2 regions of the Streptomyces sp. NPDC006430 genome follow, and region 1 is predicted to be linked to the other one. Evidence: riboswitches for the same ligand, from Rfam matches in the RefSeq annotation. Region 1 holds a riboswitch; the other holds the start of a gene.
The links. Region 1 has a riboswitch for glycine ahead of gcvT (glycine cleavage system aminomethyltransferase GcvT). Riboswitches for the same ligand answer to the same signal wherever they lie in the genome.
Positions count from the first base shown of each region.

Region 2: another riboswitch for glycine. It lies ahead of gcvP (aminomethyl-transferring glycine dehydrogenase); the one in region 1 lies ahead of gcvT (glycine cleavage system aminomethyltransferase GcvT).

Region 1 covers NZ_JBEXQA010000008.1:146,975-154,571, reverse strand. The annotation lists gene ABZZ20_RS15015 (ABC transporter permease) at 1-318, opposite strand, end outside; gene ABZZ20_RS15010 (ABC transporter substrate-binding protein) at 460-2,229, opposite strand; gene ABZZ20_RS15005 (ABC transporter permease) at 2,271-3,263, opposite strand; gene ABZZ20_RS15000 (enhanced serine sensitivity protein SseB C-terminal domain-containing protein) at 3,756-4,496, opposite strand; gene ABZZ20_RS14995 (enhanced serine sensitivity protein SseB) at 4,564-5,298, opposite strand; gene ABZZ20_RS14990 (AAA family ATPase) at 5,423-6,124, opposite strand; glycine riboswitch at 6,325-6,428, shown strand; gene gcvT (glycine cleavage system aminomethyltransferase GcvT) at 6,612-7,597, shown strand, end outside.
Region 2 covers NZ_JBEXQA010000001.1:6,672-14,268, forward strand. The annotation lists gene ABZZ20_RS00035 (FHA domain-containing protein) at 1-213, shown strand, start outside; gene ABZZ20_RS00040 (MerR family transcriptional regulator) at 256-1,017, shown strand; gene ABZZ20_RS00045 (bifunctional nuclease family protein) at 1,082-1,555, shown strand; gene ABZZ20_RS00050 (MerR family transcriptional regulator) at 1,735-2,373, shown strand; gene ABZZ20_RS00055 (DNA polymerase IV) at 2,475-3,947, shown strand; gene ABZZ20_RS00060 (PRC-barrel domain-containing protein) at 4,010-4,384, opposite strand; glycine riboswitch at 4,498-4,596, shown strand; gene gcvP (aminomethyl-transferring glycine dehydrogenase) at 4,795-7,597, shown strand, end outside.

The sequences.
Region 1 (7,597 bases):
GACGGGAGCCTCGGTCTTGAAGGAGTAGCCGAAGCAGGGGGCGGCGCAGTGGGTGACATCGGCGCCGCCGTCGTAGTCGCGGCCGACGAAGATGCCCTTGACGAAGGTCAGGTACTGCTCGGAGATGGGCTTGTCGAAGCCCATCTTCACGCGGATGCCCGCCAGGGCGGTCTCGTTGGTCTCGCGGCCGGCGTACATGAGGGCCGGATCGCTGCCTGTGATCTTGGGGACCGCGAAGAAGATGCCGAAGGTGACCACGGAGACCACCAGCAGCGTGGCGACGACGTTGAACAGCCGCCGTATGAGGTAGACGAGCACTGCAGTCGGCCGCCCGGGGCGGGCGGCTGCCGTCCCTCGTGGGGACGACAGCCGCCGCCTGCGGCCTTCACCTGCCCTTCGGACTAGCGCATGTGCGGTGAAGGCACTTGCCTGTTGTTACGTGACGACTCGACGACTCGACTACTTGGCGGCGATGCCGACCGTGGCCAGGTCGATCTTGCCCATGGAGTCGTTGAAGTAGACGTTCGTCAGACGCGGGTTGTGGTAGACGAAGGCCTTGTCGAAGTTGATCGGGAGGTAGAGAGCCTTCTCCATGATCTTCTTGTTGATGTCCGTGTAGAACGGAGCAGCGGCTTCCGGAGTCGCGGCGGCAGCAGCCGTCTTGAACAGCTGGTTGATCTCCGGGTCGTTGATCATCGTGTAGTTGTTGTTGCCGTTGGGCTGGATGAACGATCCGTCAACGAGCGGCTGCAGGAAGCCCGAGCCGGAGTTGTAGTCGGCGCCCCAGCCCATCACGATGATGCCGTAGTTCTTCTTCTTCACGTTCTCGGGCGAACCGATCACGGAGGAGGAGAGCTTGCCGTCGTACTGGTCGATCGTGACCTTGATGCCGACCTTGGCGAGCGACGCCTGCAGGGACTCGGCGGTCTTCACCTCGGGCGCGCGGTTGTTGCGCACCGCGATGGTGGTCTCGAAGCCGTCCGGCTTGCCACAGGCCTTGAGGGCCTCCTTGGCCTTGGCCTCCTGCGGCTCGCCCTTCGTCAGGCCGAACGGGTCGTAGCTCTTGTCGGCACCGGGGATGCCGGGCGGCAGCATGTTCGCGCCGAGGTCACCGCTGGTCGGGCCGCCACGGGCGGTCTGCAGGGACTTCGGGTCGGCCGCGTAGATGACGGCCTTGCGGCACTCGATGTTGTCGAACGGCGCGACCGTGGTCGGGAAGGCGAAGTAGCGGATGTAGCCCGTGAACGGGTTGTCCGCGTTCTTCTTCAGGTTCTCGTCCTTGAGGACCTTGTTCTTGCCGGCCTGCTGCATGCCCGTGCCGTCGATGGCGAGGTCGATGTCGCCCGACAGCAGACGCGCGTCCATGTCGTCCGGGTTGGTGGTGACCGTGAAGGAGACCTTGTCCGGCAGACCCTTGCGGATCGTGTCGGTCTTCGGGTCCCAGTTCTCGTTGCGGACGAAGGTCGCGCCCTTGCTCGCGGTGAAGCTCTCGACCTTGTACGGGCCGGTGGAGACCGGCTTGTTGGTGTACGTGGCGCCCGTGTCCTTGGCCGCCGGGACCGGCGAGGAGGACGGCATGGCCAGCAGGTAGCTGAAGTCGGAGTTGGCGCTCGCCAGGTTGAAGACGATCGTCTTGTCGTCCGGCGTCTCGACGGACTTCAGGCCCATCTTGTTCGGGTCGGTGTCCTTGTAAGGGCCGGGGTACTTCTGACCCTGGTCGAGGATGTCGATCAGGTAGGTGGGACCGCCGGACAGCACGTCCTGCGCGAAGACGCGCTCGATGCCGTACTTGATGTCCTTCGAGGTGATCGGCGAACCGTCCTCGAACTTCACGCCGTCCTTGAGCTTGAGGGTGTACGTCTTGCCCTCGTTGCTCAGGACCGGCAGGGCCTCGGCGAGGTCCGGGACGAGCTTGCTGCCGTCCTTGCCCGGCTTGCTGTCGTACGCGAGCAGCTGGCGCACGTAGAGGCGCTGGATGTCCCACACGAAGCCGTAGTAGGCGCGCGCCGGGTCGAGGTAGTCGACGTCCTGCGGCGACCAGAGCTTGAGCTCGCCGCCCTTGGCGTCCGAGGGGTTCACCATGCCGGTCGTGGCGGCGTTGAAGGCCGCGGCACCGTTGCCGCCCTTGCCCTCGGGCTTCTTCTCGCCGTCGTTGCCACCGCACGCGGCGGTCAGGGACAGGGCGGCGATCACGGCGGTGATCGCGAATGCCTGCTTTCTGCGGATCACGTTGGTCCAACCTCCATAGGTGGGTGAATCGATGAAGCTGTTCAGCTGCCCTTGGGGTCGAGTGCGTCACGCAGCCCGTCCCCGAAGAGGTTGAACGCCAGGACGGTGATGAAGATCGTGATACCCGGGACCACCATGTACGTGGGGTCGTCCTGGTAGATGGGGACGGCGTCGGAGAGCATCTTTCCCCAGGACGCGGTGGGCGGCTTGACGCCGGCGCCGAGGAAGCTCAGGGCCGCCTCCGTCAGGATGTTGGTCGGGATGATCAGCGTCGAGTAGACGAGGATCGGCGCGACCAGGTTGGGCAGCAGCTCCTTGATCAGGATGTAGCCGCGGCCGGCGCCGAGACTGCGCGCGGCCTCGACGTACTCGCGCTCCCGCAGGGAGATCGTCTGGCCCCGGACGATGCGGCCGATGTACGGCCATCCGAAGAAGCCGATGACGACGATCAGTACGCCCATCCGGACACCCGAGCCCTCGAACCCCCAGAGGGAGTTGGGGACCACGGAGACCAGGGCGATGGTGAACAGCAACTGCGGGAAGGCCAGCAGCAGGTCCATCAGGCGGCTGATGACGCCGTCGACCCAGCCGCCGATGAACCCGGCGAGTGCGCCGAGCAGGCTGCCTATGACGACCGAGACGAAGGCCGCCAGGAAGGCGACGACCAGCGAGATGCGGGCGCCGAAGACGATCCGGCTGAACACGTCGCGGCCGTTGGTGGGTTCGACGCCCAGCAGGAAGTCGGAACTCATGCCGCCGAAGGAGCCGATCGGCGTACCGAGGTCCGGGTCGATCAGGTCCTCGTGGAACTCGTTGGGCGGGTGGCCCAACAGGCTCACGATCTGCGGCGCGAAGACCGCCACCAGGATCAGGAAGATCACGACCACGCCGCCGGTCAGCGCGACCTTGTCGCGCTTGAGCCGCATCCAGGCGATGCGGCCGGGCGAGCGGCCTTCGATGGCCTTGGCAGGGACGTCGGCTACGGACACGGGTGCGGGTGATTCCGCGCTCGTGTCATGCAGTGGTGCCGTCATCGTGGTGGGGACCCCTCTCGGCCGACGGGTTGCCGGCCCATGCCCGCCGCTGTGGCGGCGTTGGTGCGGAGTGGCGCTCGGAGTGCGTGGTGACACGCAGGACGCGTGCTGAGGTGCAAGAACTGCGGGAAGAGCTGGGCAAAGCGACAAGCGAATTGCATATGCCGAACCGGGTCTCGCAGGACTGACCGGCTCTTGGGTGGGGAGTCTTCATCGGCGCCGCGATCAGCCGCCAGACCCGCAGATGAATGGATGCGCAACCGTGATGTGAGGGTCGAGTTCCCGTTATCCGGACTTCACTGTCGCCTCAGCGGAGCAAGACAGTCCGTTCGGTACGCAATCGGACATGGCGCCCAACTCGCGGTAGGAGCACGCCTTTTGACCCCCCAAGAGCATGGAAATCCGGACAAGCCGAAGGCCGCAGGGAACGGTGGTTCCCTGCGGCCTTCGGCTTGTCCGGATTCAGCTGCCCCAGAGGCCGGGCGACCTCGATCAGTAGGCCGGGGCCTGGCCCTCGCGGTCGTAGAAGGGGCGGGTCTGGGCGCGCAGCCACATCGCGACGGGGTCGTGCTCGTCCGCGAGCGCCACCGTGCACACCGGCACGCCTTCGGGGACCGCTCCGACCGACTGCCGCATCATCTCCCGTACGGACTCCAGCGCGGGCGCGGAGGCGTCGTACAGGTCGAGCCCGACCGCGAGGTACGGCGACCCCAGCGAGGGCTGCACCCAGGCGCGGCGCAACGAGCGGACCGCGGGGGTGCGGTGCGCGTGCTGGGTCAGCAGCCCGTAGAACTGCGGGAGCTCAAGAGCGGGCTCGGACAGCCGCAACGGGCCGGCCGGCATCCGGTCGAGGCCCGTGGCGATCCGACGCAGGTCAGCCCACGGGATGCCGAGGCCGCCGCCCTGCGCGTGCGGGTTGAGCCACAGGCCCCAGCGGTCGGGGTAGAGGGCGCGGGCGATGTCCCGGCCGGTGACCACTTCGTAGCCCCGGTTCCAGCCGCTGGCGGCCAGCTCCTGGGGGGAGGTCACGCAGGGCGCGTACCCGAGGCCCTCGATCTCCATGCCGCCGTACTGGGCGTCCGGGGAGCCCGGCTGACCCTGCCAGAGCAGCATCCACAAACGGCCCTCGGCGAGGGCATGCAGCAGTGACTCGTAGCTCTCGTAGCGCCCCGGAGTCACCTGGCGCATCATGTGCTCGACCTGCCCGGCCGCGGCCGTGCCTGACGCACTCACCCGGTACCCCTCTTCGTCCGCGCGGGCGCACGGCGTACACCCGTATCTGCACTCAGCTTAAGCCGCCCTACGGAAGGTAGAAGGGGCGTACGCGCTCACGGATGAAGTCGACCACCGGGTCCTGCGCGGCGTCCAGGAGGATCAGCTGCACCGGCCAGGGCGGTGCCACGCGGGTCAGGGCCCGGCCGAGGGCGTCCATCGGCGCGTTCCGCATCTCGGGCTCCCATCCCACCAGCTGGACGCCGACGTAGAGCTCGGGCGCCCCGCCCTCGACGCTGGCGAGGCAGCGGTGGGCGGCGAGGACCACGCCGGTGGCGCGGAACTCCTCGGCGGCGGCGGTCAGGAAGTCCACCGGATCGTCCTGCCAGTCGGGCTCGTAGAGCCGGACGCGACCTCCCGTGCCGGGGCCGTCGAGCGGGGTCCGGCCCGTGCGGCACAGCTCCGCGACGGCCGGCGGGGGAAGCGGAACGCCGACGGCACCCTCCGGGTTCACCGCGATGCCGAGCTGCGGAGGCAGGCCACGGGCGAACTCGACGGCGGGTGCCACCACGAAGTCCATGCCGGGGCCGACGCAGGAGCGGAACTGGGCCTCAGAGCTGTACACCGGAACGTACGCCGCGCCGGCGATCTCCATGGTGGGCAGCACGATCGAGGCCCCGTCCGGGGCGCCACCGGCGGGCAACGGCACCCAGAGCAGGCTCCGTCCGAGCACTTCGACGATCCGCGCGCCGGCTTCCGCCTGCCCGAGCGCCGCCCCGAGCACCTGCTCCAGCTCGTTGTCCGGCCAGCCGCCGCCCTGCATCTCCGCCTCCGTTTGTGGTCGCTCTCGCTGCCTTGTTGTCAGGCCGAGGCTAGTGGGTCGCCCCGCCCCCGCTTCCCGCGGCTCCGCCCCGGCGCCGCGTCCGGTGCCCGCGCCAGCGGCGCACTCAGGCCGCGGGGGTGCCCGGAGCGCGGAAGGCGATGCGGGTGACGCGGGAGGCCGAACTGCGGTCCAGGAGGATCGCCGAGGTGCAGCCCGCAGGGAGGCGGCCCGCCTCCGCGGCGCGCAGCAGGCGGTCCACCGCCGCCCGGTGGCGGGCGAAGGCGTACGTCGACACGCCCCGGCCGCGCGCCTCCTGTCCGGCCAGGGCCTCGTCCGGGGTGGTGTCCAACAGCACCAGGTGCAGCGCCCGGCCGCGCCGCCGCGCCGCCGTGGCGAGCAGCGCCCGGACCCAGGTCTGGGTACCGCAGTCGTGGACGACCGCCGAGGCGCCGGAGCGCAGCGTCCGCCACAGGCCCCAGTAGTGCGCGATGCGGACCAGCGGCCGGTACGCGGTGTACGGCAGCAGGTCGGGCATCCGGCGCTCCCAGCGCTCGCGCACGTCCTGGGAGTCGATGCCCCTGTCCTGCGCGGCCCGTTTGATCAGGGTGCTCTTGCCGCCGCCCGGGAGGCCGGAGACCACCACGATGTCCCCCTCCGCGAAGCCGAGCCACTGCGGTCCGTGCGCCTCCCGGCCGCGTAGGTCGCGCACGAGGCCGCCGTCGAGGCACGCCCGCTGCACCGGCGCCCCGTCCGCGGCACCCGCCGCCGTTCCCGGCGCGCTAGCCATCGCGCTTCCGGTCGCCGCCAGCACTCCGAATCTCCGCACGGTGATCACCTCCCCCGAATCGGGCCGCCAGGACCCCATGCCCACTGAGTGTAAAGAGACGGTAATCCGGCAGCCCCGGTTCCGGTCCAGCGTTTCCGGGCCGCACCACCGGTCCGTAGGTACTTCCGGGCCCGCCCGCCCGATCGCCCGGACGGCGTGCAATGATGTGCGCCATCTGGACCAACTGCATACCGGCCGCTTGAATCCGCGCGGGAGAGTCCCGGCACGCCGCAAGGCCGTGCTCGGGCGCCGAAGGAGCAAGTACCTCCCTTGAATCTCTCAGGCCCCGTACCGCGTGGATGAGGCAGATCTGAAAAGCGAGCCGCGCCACCGTCCTTCGTGACGGCACCGGCGCACGCTCCACCCAAGGTGCAAGCCGACGCTCCCCGTCCGTGACGGGGACTCTCGGCGAACCTCTCAGGTTCCGATGACAGATGGGGAGGATCGTCCTCGTCATGTCATGCCCTGGGACCCGGGAGCCACACCCATGAGCACTGCCCCCCGCCTGACCGCCCTCGATGCGCTGCACCGTTCGCTCGGTGCGACCATGACCGATTTCGCGGGCTGGGACATGCCCCTGCGGTACGGCAGCGAGCGCGACGAGCACAACGCCGTACGGACCAAGGCCGGTCTCTTCGACCTGTCCCACATGGGCGAGATCACGCTCACCGGCCCGGAGGCCGTCAAGGCCCTGGACTACGCGCTGGTCGGCAACATCTCCACCGTCGGTGTCGGCCGCGCCCGCTACACGCACATCTGCCAGGAGGACGGCGGGATCGTCGACGACCTGATCGTCTACCGCCTGGGCGAGACCGAGTACATGGTCGTCGCGAACGCCTCCAACGCCCAGGTCGTCCTGGACGCCCTCACCGAGCGCGCCGCCGGCTTCGACACCGAGGTCCGCGACGACCGTGACGCGTACGCGCTGATCGCCGTGCAGGGCCCGGAGTCCCCCGGCATCCTCGCCTCCCTCACCGACGCCGACCTGGACGGGCTGAAGTACTACGCCGGCCTGCCGGGCACGGTCGCGGGCGTGCCCGCGCTGATCGCGCGTACGGGCTACACCGGTGAGGACGGCTTCGAGCTGTTCGTCGCCCCCGAGCACGCCGTCGAGCTGTGGCAGGCGCTGACCAAGGCCGGCGAGGGCGTCGGCCTGGTGCCGGCAGGCCTGTCCTGCCGGGACACCCTGCGCCTGGAGGCGGGCATGCCGCTGTACGGGCACGAGCTGAGCACCTCCCTCACCCCCTTCGACGCGGGGCTGGGCCGGGTCGTGAAGTTCGAGAAGGAGGGCGAGTTCGTGGGCCGCGCCGCCCTGGAGGCCGCCGCCGAGCGCGCCGCGACGAACCCGCCGCGCAAGCTGGTCGGTCTGATCGCCGAGGGCCGCCGCGTCCCGCGCGCCGGGTTCCCCGTCGTCGCCGACGGACAGGTCATCGGTGAGGTCACCTCCGGCGCCCCGTCCCCGACGCTGGGCAA
Region 2 (7,597 bases), on a different contig from region 1:
AGCGACATCTTCCTGGACGACGTCACGGTCTCCCGGCGGCATGTCGAGTTCCGCAGGAGCCAGGACGGTGGCTTCACCGTCGCCGACGTCGGCAGCCTCAACGGCACGTACGTGAACCGTGAGCCGATCGACTCGGTCGCCCTGAACAACGGCGACGAGGTGCAGATCGGCAAGTACCGACTGGTCTTCTACGCGAGCCTGAGGGGCATCTGACCCTCCCCCAGACTCCGTCCGGGGGACCCCATGGAAGGTCCCATGCTGCGCACCCCGACAGGCGGTGCCGGAAACGGCACCGCCGGCTCGGCCGGGCGGCTGGTGAGCATCGGCACGGTGCTCACCCTGCTGCGCGACGAGTTTCCCGAAGTCACGATCTCGAAGATTCGTTTCCTGGAGGCGGAGGGGCTCGTCGAGCCCAGGCGCACACCTTCCGGGTACCGCAAGTTCAGCACCGAGGACGTCGAGCGGCTGGCCCGCATCCTGCGCCTGCAGCGCGATCACTACCTGCCGTTGAAAGTCATTCGCGAGCAGCTGGACGCCCTTGCACGCGGTGAGCAGATCCGCATCCCGGCGCCCACGGCGCACGGGGATTCCGCCGATGCCGCCGGCCCCGGAGCCGTCTACGGCGAGGTCGGCCGGGAGCGGCCGACTGCGGCCCGGGTGGGTCGCGCCGAGCTGATCGCCGCGGCCGACGTGGACGAGGTACAGCTGGCGGAGTGGGAGTCGTACGGGCTGATCGGCGAGGCTCCCGGCGGCGGATTCGACCCCGAGGCGGTCACCGTGGCCCGCCTGGTGGCGGATCTGGGCCGCTTCGGGCTGGAACCGCGGCACCTGCGGGCCATGAAGGCCGCTGCGGACCGGGAGGCGGGCCTGGTGGAGCAGGTCGTCGCACCGCTGCGCCGGCACCGCAACCCGCAGACCAGAGCCCACGCCGAGGCCACGATGAAAGAGCTCGCGGGACTCTCCGTACGGCTCCACGAGGCCTTGGTGCAGACCGCTCTCGGGGTCCGTCTGCGCTGATGGCGTAGATCCCCGTCGCGGGCCCGACTACCCAAACCTGCCGGGCAGGTCCTAGGGTTACTGTGTGAACGAGCTCGACGTTGTGGGTGTCCGGGTGGAAATGCCCTCCAACCAACCGATCGTGCTCCTGCGTGAAGTGGGAGGCGACCGGTACCTCCCCATCTGGATCGGACCAGGGGAGGCGACCGCCATTGCCTTCGCGCAGCAGGGCATGGCCCCTGCCCGGCCGCTGACGCACGACCTGTTCAAGGACGTGCTGGAGGCGATCGGCGAGGAGCTCACCGAGGTCCGGATCACGGATCTGCGGGAGGGTGTCTTCTACGCGGAGCTGGTCTTTGCCAGCGGGGTCGAGGTGAGTGCGCGGCCTTCCGACGCCATAGCGCTCGCCCTGCGCACGGGGACCCCGATCTACGGCAGCGACGGGGTGCTGGACGACGCCGGAATCGCGATTCCGGACGAGCAGGAGGACGAGGTGGAGAAGTTCCGCGAGTTCCTCGACCAGATCTCCCCGGAGGACTTCGGCACCGGGCCGCAGTGAGGTGCTGACCTTGCCGTCCATCAGGCGCCGTCAGCCCATTCGACCAGCCTTTCCCGCAAAAGGGCACGCGAAACCACTCTCAGGGTGATTATCACTCGGCGTGCCGAGTGTGGCGATCGTTGACGCACCCCTGGTGACTGCCTACCTTCGAGGGGGCAGGTCAAGGACGGAGGGTCGGCGTGAGAGTCACGGGCGACGGTACGACCGGGGGCATCCCCGCACGAAGTGACGGTGGGCCGTACCCGCTCCACGGCAGTGCGGCGGGCTCCGCGCGCCGTCAGCCGGAGACGGCGCCGGTCGCACCGGGTGGTGCGGAGCCGGCACCCGAGCAGGTCGGCTACCGGGGGCCGACGGCGTGCGCCGCCGCGGGCATCACCTACCGGCAGCTCGACTACTGGGCGCGGACCGGCTTGGTCGAGCCGACCGTGCGCGCCGCGTACGGTTCCGGCACCCAGCGCCTCTACAGCTTCCGGGACGTCGTCGTCCTCAAGATCGTCAAGCGCTTCCTGGATACCGGTGTGGCGTTGCAGAACATCCGGACCGCCGTGCAGCACCTGAGGGACCGCGGTTTCTCCGACCTCGAACGCATGACGCTGATGAGCGACGGTGCCACGGTGTACGAGTGCACCTCCCCGGACCAGGTCGTGAGCCTGCTCCAGGGCGGGCAGGGCGTCTTCGGGATCGCGGTCGGCGTGGTCTGGCGCGATGTCGAGAACGCGCTGTCCCAGCTGCACGGGGAGCGGGTCGATACCGGCGAGACGGTGATCGGGCACAACCCGACGGACGAGCTGGCCGCACGGCGCAACCGAGTCGGTTGAGGCCGGTCGTCGGCCCTACCGGTGCGCGGGCCGGGTCCGGCTCTGCCGTGTAGCGCCCGGGTAGCCGTCGATTGTCAGTGGTGTGAGGCAGCATCGGTGCTGTGAGAGCCGCGCCGACCATCCTGCACCTCGACATGGACGCCTTCTACGCGTCCGTGGAGCAGGCGTCCAAGCCCAGCCTGCGGGGGAAGGCCGTGATCGTCGGCGGGCTCGGGCCGCGCGGGGTGGTCGCCACCGCTTCGTACGAGGCCAGGCGTTTCGGCGTGCATTCGGCGATGCCGATGGCCCAGGCCCGCCGGCTCTGCCCGAACGGGGCGTACCTGATCCCTCGCTTCAGCTTGTACCGGTCGGTGAGCGACGTGGTCATGGCCCTGTTGCGGGAGCTGTCTCCGCTCGTGGAGCCGCTCAGCCTCGACGAGGCCTTCGTGGACCTGGAGGCTGGCCACACCGCCTTCGATGCGGAGTCCGCGTTGGAGACGGGGAAACGACTGCGGGCCGAGATCCTGGCCAGGACCGGGCTTAGCGCGTCGGTGGGGCTGGCCGGGTCGAAGATGCTGGCGAAGGTGGCCTCCGAGGAGGCGAAACCGGACGGGCTGTTGCTGATCGAGCCGGGGACGGAGCGGGCCCTGCTCGCACCGATGTCGGTACGGACCCTGCCCGGGGTGGGACCGGCCACCGGGGAACACCTGCGGCGGGCCGGCATCACCACCGTGGGTGAGCTGGCCGAAGCCGGGGAGGACGAGCTGGTCCGGATGGTCGGGCGCTCGCACGGGGTCGGCCTCTACCGGATGGCGTTGGGGCTGGACGACCGACCCGTCGTCGCCGAGCGCGACGCGAAGTCCGTGTCGGTCGAGGACACCTTCGACGTGGACCTGCACGACCGGGTGCGGATCCGGATCGAGGTGCAGCGGCTCGCGGACCGGTGCGTGCAGAGATTGCGGGCCTCCGGGCACTCGGGTCGCACGATCGTGCTGAAGGTGCGGCGCTACGACTTCTCCACCCTGACGCGCTCCGAGACGCTCCGGGGGCCCACCGACGACCCCGCGGTGGTCCGGGAGGCGGCGGCGCGGCTCCTGGAGGCCGTGGACACCACGGGCGGGGTGCGGCTGCTGGGGGTCGGGGTGACCGGGCTGGCGGACTACACCCAGGAGGATCTCTTCGCGCAGTCCCTCGCAGCCGAGGCGGCAGCTGCACGGGGCGCGGAAGCCGAGGCACGTGCAGCGACTACCGAAGACGGCGGGGACGGCGGAGATGGCGGAGACGGCGGAGACAGTGAGGGCGGCCGGCCTGGTGCGCCCGGTGGGCCGGCAGAAGCTCGGGAGGGCGCGGGGGCAGCCGAGGGGTCCGGGGAGCCGGATCCCGCCCGGGAGCGCCGTTGGGCGGCCGGGAGTGACGTACTCCACGCCGTCTACGGCCCGGGGTGGGTGCAGGGCAGTGGAGTGGGGAGGGTGACCGTGCGGTTCGAGCAGCCCGGATCGCCGCCCGGCCGGGTGCGTACCTTCCGGGTGGAGGACCCCGACCTGGAGCCGTCCGATCCGCTGCCGCTCGTAGGGAGGACCGTGCCGGAGGGCTGAGCGGATTGCGTCCGGGTGACGGTCATCCGCCCGCGAGGCCGCCCGGACCTACCCGGACGCGCTCAGGTGGTGGTGTCCTCGCCGTTCGCCAGGTGGCCGAAGTCGCGCTGGATGTCCGACGGGAGGGAGACGTCCAGACCGTAGTGGTGGTAGAGCTGGAGTTCCTGTTCGGGCGAGAGGTGACGGCCGACGCCGAAGTCCGGGGCGTCTTTGATGAGGGAACGCTCGAAGGGGACCCGCAGCGTGTCGTCGACCACCTCGCTCGGTTCCAGCGGGACGAACGCGTCCCGACCGAACAGGCCCGTCCGGACGGCGGCCCATTCGGGCACGCCCGTGGCATCGTCGAGGTAGACCTCGTCGACGGTGCCGATCTTGGTTCCGTTGCGGTCGAACGCCTTGCGGCCGATCAGGCTGCGCGGATCGATGTCGGTCTGCACGGTCCCTCCACATGGTCGCAACTCCTCCGTAATGACAACAAAAGTGCATTTCCGCGGAGGGGGCCACTCGAGGGAGGCCCCGGAACCTCGCTGGTAGGCTGGGTGGTGGCTGTTGACCCTGTGCGGGAGAGTCCTCCGAGTGAGCGTGACGGAGGCGCCGAAGGAGCAAATCCTCCCCGGAATCTCTCAGGCATACGTACCGCACGTGACGAGGCCACTCTGGAAAGCAGGGGCGGGTACCGGGCGCACAGTGCCGGTTCCCCTCCTCACCGACGGTGAAAGCCGGACCGCGCGGGCGACCCCGCGAGGCCCGGTGAAGCTCTCAGGTTGAGATGACAGAGGGGGAGGCCGTCCGGGTGCCCGCGCCGTGGTGCCCCTCGCAGGTCGTACGACCCAGGAGGCCTCCGTACATGACCGCCAACCGCATTCCGCTCTCCCAGCTGGAGCGAGGCATCCCCTTCGAGCAGCGCCACATCGGCCCTGATGCCGAGGCGCAGGCCAAGATGCTCGCCCACGTGGGCTACGGCTCGCTGGACGAACTGACCGCCGCCGCGGTCCCGGATGTGATCAAGAGCGCCGAGGCGCTGAACCTGCCCGAGGCGCGGACCGAGGCCGAGGTGCTGGCCGAGCTGCGCTCGCTCGCCGACCGCAACCAGGTCCTGTCGTCGATGATCGGTCTCGGCTACTACGGGACCTTCACCCCGCCGGTGATCCTGCGCAACGTCATGGAGAACCCGGCCTGGTACACCGCTTACACGCCGTACCAGCCGGAGATCTCGCAGGGCCGCCTTGAGGCGCTCCTCAACTTCCAGACCGTCGTCGCCGACCTGACGGGCCTGCCGACCTCCGGTGCCTCCCTGCTCGACGAGGGCACCGCCGCCGCCGAGGCCATGACGCTGGCCCGCCGCGTGGGCAAGGCCAAGGGCAACGTCTTCCTCGTCGACGCCGACGCGCTGCCGCAGACCATCGCGGTGATCGAGACCCGTGCCGAGCCGAGCGGCATCGAGGTCGTCGTCGCCGACCTGTCCGCCGGCATCCCGGCCGAGATCGCCGAGCGCGGCATCTACGGCGTGCTGCTCCAGTACCCGGGCGCCTCCGGTGCCGTACGGGACATCAAGCCGGTCATCGACCAGGCCCACGAGCTCGGCGCGATCGTCGCCGTCTCCGCCGACCTGCTCGCCCTGACCCTGCTGACCTCTCCAGGCGCCCTCGGCGCGGACATCGCGGTCGGCACCACCCAGCGCTTCGGCGTCCCGATGGGCTTCGGCGGCCCGCACGCCGGCTACATGGCCGTCCAGGACAAGCACGCCCGCTCGCTGCCCGGCCGCCTCGTCGGCGTCTCCGTGGACGCGGACGGCAACAAGGCGTACCGCCTGGCGCTGCAGACCCGTGAGCAGCACATCCGCCGTGAGAAGGCCACCAGCAACATCTGCACCGCGCAGGTGCTGCTCGCCGTCATGGCCGGCATGTACGCCGTCTACCACGGCCCCGACGGTCTGCGGACGATCGCCCGCCGCACGCACCGCTACGCGGCGCTGCTGGCGGCCGGTCTGACGGCCGGCGGGATCGAGCTCGTGCACGGCAGCTACTTCGACACCCTCACCGCGCGCGTCCCGGGCCGGGCCGCCGAGGTCGTCGCCGCCGCCCGCGAGGGCGGGGTCAACCTGTTCCAGGTCGACGCCGACCACGTCGCGGTCTCCTGCGACGAGACGACCCTGCGCGCCCACGTCGAGGCCGTCTGGGCCGCCTTCGGCGTCAACGCGGACATCGAGGCGCTCGACGGGACCACCGCCGACGCGCTGCCCGAGGGCCTGCTGCGCTCGGACGCTTACCTGACCCACCCGGTCTTCCACCAGCACCGCAGCGAGACCGCGATGCTGCGCTACCTGCGCAAGCTGGCGGACAAGGACTACGCGCTGGACCGCGGCATGATCCCGCTGGGCTCCTGCACCATGAAGCTCAACGCGACCACCGAGATGGAGCCGGTCACCTGGCCCGAATTCGGCCAGCTGCACCCGTTCGCTCCGGTCGAGCAGGCCGAGGGGTACCTCACGCTCATCAACGAGCTGGAGGAACGTCTCTGCGAGGTCACCGGCTACGACAAGGTCTCCATCCAGCCCAACGCCGGCTCCCAGGGTGAGCTCGCCGGCCTGCTGGCCGTGCGCGCCTACCACCGTGCGAACGGCGACGAACAGCGCACCATCTGCCTCATCCCGTCCTCCGCGCACGGCACCAACGCCGCCAGCGCCGTGATGGCCGGCATGAAGGTGGTCGTCGTCAAGACCGCCGACGACGGCGAGGTGGACACGGACGACCTGCGCGCCAAGATCGAGCAGTACCGCAACGAGCTCGCCGTGCTGATGATCACGTACCCCTCGACGCACGGTGTCTTCGAGGAGCACGTCGCCGACATCTGCGCCCAGGTGCACGATGCGGGCGGCCAGGTCTACGTGGACGGCGCCAACCTCAACGCCCTGGTGGGCCTGGCCAAGCCGGGTCACTTCGGCGGCGACGTCTCGCACCTGAACCTGCACAAGACCTTCTGCATCCCGCACGGCGGCGGCGGTCCGGGCGTCGGCCCGGTCGGTGTCCGGGCCCACCTGGCTCCGTACCTGCCGAACCACCCGCTGCAGCCGACCGCGGGCCCCGAGACGGGCGTCGGCCCGATCTCCGCGGCCCCCTGGGGTTCGGCCGGCATCCTGCCGATCTCCTGGTCGTACGTGCGCCTCATGGGTGGCGAGGGCCTCAAGCGCGCCACCCAGGTGGCCGTGCTCGGCGCCAACTACATCGCCAAGCGTCTGGAGCCGCACTACCCGGTGCTCTACACCGGCCCGGGCAACCTGGTCGCGCACGAGTGCATCATCGACCTGCGCCCGCTGTCGAAGGCGACGGGCGTGAGCGTGGACGACATCGCCAAGCGTCTGATCGACTACGGCTTCCACGCGCCGACCATGTCCTTCCCGGTGGCCGGCACGCTGATGATCGAGCCGACGGAGTCCGAGGACCTCGCCGAGATCGACCGCTTCTGCGACGCGATGATCGCCATCCGCGCCGAGATCGAGCGGGTCGCGGGCGGCGAGTGGCCGGTGGACGACAACCCGCTGGCCAACTCCCCGCACACGGCGGCGGCGCTGGGCGGCGAGTGGAACCACCCGTACACCCGCGACGAGGCCGTCTTCCCCGGCGGAGTCACGGCGGCGGACAAGTACTGGC